Regions from separate parts of the Streptomyces sp. NPDC058157 genome, predicted to be linked through region 1. Evidence: predicted binding sites of a transcription regulator. Region 1 holds the regulator's gene; the other holds the start of a gene.
The links. The regulator HrcA, encoded in region 1, represses chaperone genes, less so after heat shock. The targets are predictions, from matches to a motif close to TTNGCACTCNGNNNNNCNGAGTGCNAA.
Positions count from the first base shown of each region.

Region 1 (3,185 bases):
GCCGCTCCTCGCCGCGCAGCTTGGCGAGCTGGCGCAGCAGCTCCTCCTGCTGGGCGTCCAGCTTGCCGGGGGTGGTGACCTCGACGTGGACGATCAGGTCGCCGCGGCCGCCGCCGCGCAGGTGCGTGACGCCGCGCCCGTGCAGCGGGATCGCCTGGCCGGACTGGGTGCCGGGCCGGATGTCGATCTCCTCCATGCCGTCCAGCGTCTCCAGCGGGCACTTGGTGCCCAGGGCCGCCGCCGTCATGGGGATGGTGACCGTGCAGTGCAGGTCGTCCCCGCGCCGCTGGAAGGTCGGGTGCGGCAGCTCGTGGATCTCCACGTAGAGGTCGCCGGCGGGGCCGCCGCCGGGGCCGACCTCGCCCTCGCCCGCGAGCTGGATCCGGGTGCCGTTCTCGACGCCGGCCGGGATCTTGACCGTCAGGCTGCGGCGGGAGCGGACCCGGCCGTCGCCCGCGCACTCGGGGCACGGGGTCGGGACCACGGTGCCGAAGCCCTGGCACTGCGGGCAGGGGCGCGAGGTCATGACCTGGCCCAGGAAGGACCGGGTGACCTGCGAGACCTCACCGCGGCCGCGGCACATGTCACAGGTCTGCGCGGAGGTGCCGGGGGCGGCGCCCTCGCCGGAGCAGGTGCCGCACACCACGGCGGTGTCGACCTGGATCTCCTTGGTCGTGCCGAAGGCGGCCTCGTCCAGCTCCAGGTCCAGGCGGATCATGGCGTCCTGGCCGCGGCGGGTCCGCGAGCGCGGGCCGCGCTGCTGGGACTGGCCGAAGAAGGCGTCCATGATGTCGGAGAAGTTGCCGAAGCCGCCCGCTCCGAAGCCGCCGGCCCCGCCGCCGCCCGAGGAGGACAGCGGGTCGCCGCCGAGGTCGTAGACCTGCTTCTTCTGCGGGTCCGAGAGGACCTCGTAGGCCGCGTTGATCTCCTTGAAGCGCTCCTGCGTCTTCGGGTCCGGGTTCACGTCCGGGTGGAGTTCACGGGCGAGGCGGCGGAAGGCCTTCTTGATCTCGTCCTGCGATGCGTCGCGGCGCACGCCGAGTACGGCGTAGTAGTCCGTGGCCACTTACGACTCCGCCAGGATCTGTCCGACGTAACGTGCCACTGCGCGTACCGCTCCCATCGTTCCGGGGTAGTCCATGCGGGTCGGTCCGACCACGCCGAGTTTGGCGACTGCTTCGCCGCCCGAACCGTAGCCGACGGACACGACCGACGTGGAGTTGAGCCCCTCGTAGGCGTTCTCGTGCCCGATCCGTACGGCCATCCCCGACTCCCCGGCCTCGCCCAGCAGCTTGAGGAGCACCACGTGCTCCTCGAGGGCTTCGAGGACGGGCCTGATCGTCAAGGGAAAGTCATGTCCGAAGCGAGTGAGGTTGGCGGTGCCGCCGATCATCAGCCGCTCCTCCGCCTCCTCGGCCAGCGTTTCGAGGAGGGTCGCGAGCACCGCCTTGACGGTGGCCCGGTCGTCGATCTCGAACGACTCCGGCAGGTCCTGCACCAGGTTCGGGACGTCGGTGAAACGCCGGCCGACGACCCGGCTGTTGAGCCGTGCCCGCAGGTCGGCGAGGGAGTTCTCGCCGAACGGGGTCTGGGTGTCGACCATGCGCTGCTCGACCCGTCCGGTGTCGGTGATCAGCACGAGCATCAGCCGGGCCGGGGCCAGCGACAGCAGCTCGACGTGCCGGACGGTGGAGCGGGTCAGCGACGGGTACTGGACGACGGCGACCTGGCGGGTCAGCTGCGCGAGCAGCCGCACCGTGCGGCCGACGACGTCGTCGAGGTCGACGGCCCCGTCGAGGAAGTTCTGGATGGCCCGGCGCTCGGGGGTCGACAGCGGCTTGACGCCGGCCAGCTTGTCGACGAAGAGGCGGTAGCCCTTGTCGGTGGGGATCCGGCCGGCGCTGGTGTGGGGCTGGGCGATGTAGCCCTCCTCCTCCAGCACGGCCATGTCGTTGCGCACGGTGGCCGGTGAGACGCCCAGCTTGTGCCGCTCGGTGAGGGCCTTGGAGCCGACGGGCTCCTCCGTCCCGACGTAGTCCTGGACGATGGCGCGCAGCACTTCGAGTCTGCGTTCACTGAGCATCGCGCACACCTCCGGATGCGGTCGGTCGTCGGGCGGTCGGGTCGGGCGGTCGTCCGTGTTGCGGTCCTGCGGTCTTGATCGGTTGGCACTCTGCTCGGCCGAGTGCCAGAGATCCCCCGGTCAGTGTACGGCCGGGTAGTACGCCGCGGGCAAGGGCGGCCCGCCAGGGTAGCGTCGCGGCATGGACGTACGTTGGGAAGAGGCGGGCTGGGAACGGGTGACCGCGCGGGTGGGCCGGCGACGGCTCCCGGTGTGGGACTGCACGGTGGGACTGGTGGTGGGGGACGACTCGGTGCTCCTGATCGACCCCGGATCGAGCGTGCGCGAGGGGGCGGCGATCCGCGCCGAGGCGGAGCGGCTGACCGGCCGGCACGTGACCCATATCGCATTCACACACGGACATTTCGACCACGTGCTGGGCGCTCCGGCCTTCTCGGGCGCCCGGCTCTACGGCGCGGTGGGTCTGGACCGGCTGCTGGCGACGCCCGGGGGCCGGGAGGAGCTCCGGGCGAGCGCGGTGGCGCAGGGGCTGTCGGAGGACGAGGCCGCCGAGGCCTGCGACCTGCTCACGGCCCCCGGCCACCTGGTGTCGGGCGAGTGGACGCTGGAGCTCGGCGGGGTCCAGGTGCTGCTGGCGAACGTGGGGCCCGCGCACTCCGAACACGACCTGGCGGTGTTCGTGCCGGGCGAGCGGGAGACGGTGTTCTGCGGGGACCTGGTCGAGGAGTCCGGGGAGCCGCAGGCGGGCTCGGACGCGGTGCCGGGGCAGTGGCCTGCGGCGCTGGACCGGCTGCTGTCGCTGGGCGGGGAGGACGCGCTGTACGTACCGGGTCACGGAGCGGTGGTGGACGCGGGCTTCGTGCGTGCGCAACGCGCCACACTGGCGGACCGGTTCGGCGTGTCGCGGGCGTGAGCGCGGCCGCGCTCCTAGTGTCGGCCGGATGCGCGAGTACTCCCCCGACCTGACCCCGCAGTGGAAGCGCCCCAAGCCCGTGCCCGAGGTGCCGGCCGACCCCGATCTGGTGGTCGAGGTGGCGGGCACGGACTTCTGCGGCGCGGTGGTGGCGTGCGAGGCGGGCACGGTGACCCTGGAGGACCGCTT
Region 1 covers NZ_JBHVUQ010000012.1:43,193-46,377, forward strand. The annotation lists gene dnaJ (molecular chaperone DnaJ) at 1-1,066, opposite strand, end outside; gene hrcA (heat-inducible transcriptional repressor HrcA) at 1,067-2,083, opposite strand; gene ACFVXK_RS05380 (MBL fold metallo-hydrolase) at 2,265-2,996, shown strand; gene ACFVXK_RS05385 (DUF3097 domain-containing protein) at 3,025-3,185, shown strand, end outside.

Region 2 (3,185 bases), on a different contig from region 1:
CTGGCCTGACCCTTCCCTCGCACTCCACGGAAAGGCGGTAGCGCCATGAGCGTCAACGTCCGCATCCCCACCATCCTGCGCACCTACACCGGCGGCGCCGCCGAGGTCCCGGCCGAGGGCGCGACCCTGGCCGAGGTCATCGCCTCCCTGGAGGCGAGCCACCCGGGCATCGCCGCGCGCGTCCTGGACGACCAGGGCAAGCTGCGCCGCTTCGTGAACGTCTACGTGAACGACGACGACGTGCGCTTCGAGGGCGGCCTGCAGACGGCGACGCCGGACGGCGCGGGCGTCTCGATCATCCCCGCCGTCGCGGGCGGCTGCTGACCCGACCGAATCAGAATTGCCCCCTCCGCTAAAAGCGGAGGGGGCAATTCTGCTTGATTGGGCGCGGTAGAGTTGGGGAAGTCCCCTCCGCTGTTCTTGCCCGCCGCATATGAACGGGCTGCGTGAGGGTTGACATTGAGTCAACATGCGTGCGCCTTTTGGGGCATTGGTGCGGTTCGTCTGGCCCGACTTGCCCAGGAATACGCCAACTTTTCAGCCCATTTCCACGTTTGTTCGTGTCCAGATTTCTCGTCGGAATGACCTGTTGCAGACAGCAGCGGTGCAGATACATTCAGCCCCGGTCGAGGCGTTCCGGCGCAAGTTCTGACCCGGGTCCGCGAAGTGCGGACCTGCGCAAGGGCCAGTAATAGGGGAGTTAGGCATGGCTCAGGGCACCGTCAAGTGGTTCAACGCGGAGAAGGGCTACGGCTTCATCGCGGTCGACGGTGGTGCGGATGTGTTCGTCCACTACAGCGCCATCCAGATGGACGGGTACCGCACCCTTGAAGAGGGTCAGCGGGTCGAGTTCGAGATCTCGCAGGGCCAGAAGGGTCCGCAGGCTGACATGGTCAAGCTCGCGGCCGGCTGAGTCGAAGCGCGATCGGCCACCGACGCACGCACCAACACGTGAGGGGCCCCATCCCGGTCGGGATGCGGGCCCCTCACGTATGTGCCGACCCGGCGGTGGCCCGGCGCCGGCCCGGCATGTCTCGAAGCCGCTTGCACTCGTGGGGGCCGAGTGCTAATCATTGGCGTTAGCACTCTCCGGGTGAGAGTGCTACAAGACGAGGACCGGGCCGGTGAGGCCCGCAGGGTCCGGCGGGAAGGAACCGCCGGGCCGGCAGGCCGTCCGTCGCGGGCGCGGGCGCGGTCCGGAGCAATCCACCCTCCCCTGGTGCCTGGCGGCGCGGGGGGAACCCCAGTCCTGGAGGACCACTTCAGATGGCCAAGATCATTGCCTTCAACGAGGAGGCCCGGCGCGGTCTCGAGCGTGGCATGAACCAGCTCGCGGACGCCGTCAAGGTCACCCTTGGCCCCAAGGGTCGCAACGTCGTCCTTGAGAAGAAGTGGGGTGCGCCCACGATCACCAACGACGGCGTCTCCATCGCCAAGGAGATCGAGCTCGAGGACCCGTACGAGAAGATCGGCGCCGAGCTGGTCAAGGAAGTCGCCAAGAAGACGGACGACGTCGCCGGCGACGGTACGACCACCGCCACCGTCCTCGCCCAGGCGCTCGTCCGCGAGGGTCTGCGCAACGTGGCCGCCGGTGCCAACCCGATGGCCCTCAAGCGCGGTATCGAGAAGGCCGTCGAGGCCGTCTCCGCCGCCCTGCTCGCGCAGGCGAAGGATGTCGAGACCAAGGAGCAGATCGCTTCCACGGCCTCCATCTCCGCCGCCGACACCCAGATCGGCGAGCTCATCGCCGAGGCCATGGACAAGGTCGGCAAGGAAGGCGTCATCACCGTCGAGGAGTCCCAGACCTTCGGTCTGGAGCTTGAGCTCACCGAGGGCATGCGCTTCGACAAGGGCTACATCTCGGCGTACTTCGCCACCGACATGGAGCGTATGGAGGCGTCGCTCGACGACCCGTACATCCTGATCGTCAACTCCAAGATCGGCTCGGTCAAGGACCTGCTGCCGCTCCTGGAGAAGGTCATGCAGTCCGGCAAGCCGCTGCTGATCATCGCCGAGGACGTCGAGGGCGAGGCCCTGTCGACCCTGGTCGTCAACAAGATCCGCGGCACCTTCAAGTCCGTCGCCGTCAAGGCCCCGGGCTTCGGCGACCGCCGCAAGGCCATGCTCGGCGACATCGCCATCCTCACGGGCGGCACGGTCATCTCCGAGGAGGTCGGCCTCAAGCTGGAGAACGCCGGTCTCGACCTGCTCGGCCGCGCCCGCAAGGTCGTCATCACCAAGGACGAGACCACCATCGTCGACGGTGCCGGTGACAGCGACCAGGTCCAGGGCCGCGTCAACCAGATCCGCGCCGAGATCGAGAACTCCGACTCGGACTACGACCGCGAGAAGCTCCAGGAGCGCCTCGCGAAGCTGGCCGGCGGCGTGGCCGTCATCAAGGCCGGTGCCGCGACCGAGGTCGAGCTCAAGGAGCGCAAGCACCGCATCGAGGACGCCGTTCGCAACGCGAAGGCGGCCGTCGAGGAGGGCATCGTCGCCGGCGGTGGCGTGGCCCTGCTGCAGGCCTCCTCGGTCTTCGAGAAGCTGGAGCTCTCGGGTGACGAGGCGACCGGCGCCAACGCCGTGAAGCTCGCGCTGGAGGCCCCGCTGAAGCAGATCGCCGTCAACGGTGGTCTCGAGGGTGGCGTCGTCGTGGAGAAGGTGCGCAACCTGGCCGTCGGCCACGGTCTGAACGCCGCCACGGGCGAGTACGTCGACATGATCGCCGAGGGCATCATCGACCCGGCGAAGGTCACGCGCTCCGCGCTGCAGAACGCCGCGTCCATCGCCGCGCTCTTCCTGACCACCGAGGCCGTCATCGCCGACAAGCCGGAGAAGGCCGCCGCCGCTCCGGGCGGCATGCCGGGCGGTGACATGGACTTCTGATCGGCCCCTGGCTGATCGGCTGTTCTCGAACGAGGGCGGCACCCCTTCCGGCCGGAGGGGGTGCCGCCCTCGGGCGTTTGTGGGGGAGGTGCGGGCTCAGTTCGCGTAGTCCTTGAGCTTCTCCGTCTCCAGGGTGATGCCCACGGGGTCGGGCAGCACGATCGTCTCCCCGTAGGCGTACGGCGCGGACTGCCGGTACCTCCCGTCTTCGGGATCGCTGTGGACGGTCAGGGTGTCCGCGTCCCGGTCGATGAGCAGGTACACCGGGATGCCCGCCTGGGCGTAAGCGATGCACTTCT
Region 2 covers NZ_JBHVUQ010000019.1:4,382-7,566, forward strand. The annotation lists gene thrC (threonine synthase) at 1-9, shown strand, start outside; gene ACFVXK_RS07225 (MoaD/ThiS family protein) at 46-324, shown strand; gene ACFVXK_RS07230 (cold-shock protein) at 707-913, shown strand; gene groL (chaperonin GroEL) at 1,267-2,886, shown strand; gene ACFVXK_RS07240 (Uma2 family endonuclease) at 2,983-3,185, opposite strand, start outside.
Region 2: a site for HrcA is predicted at 1,044-1,070, ahead of groL (chaperonin GroEL). Genes of this name have one in related genera too.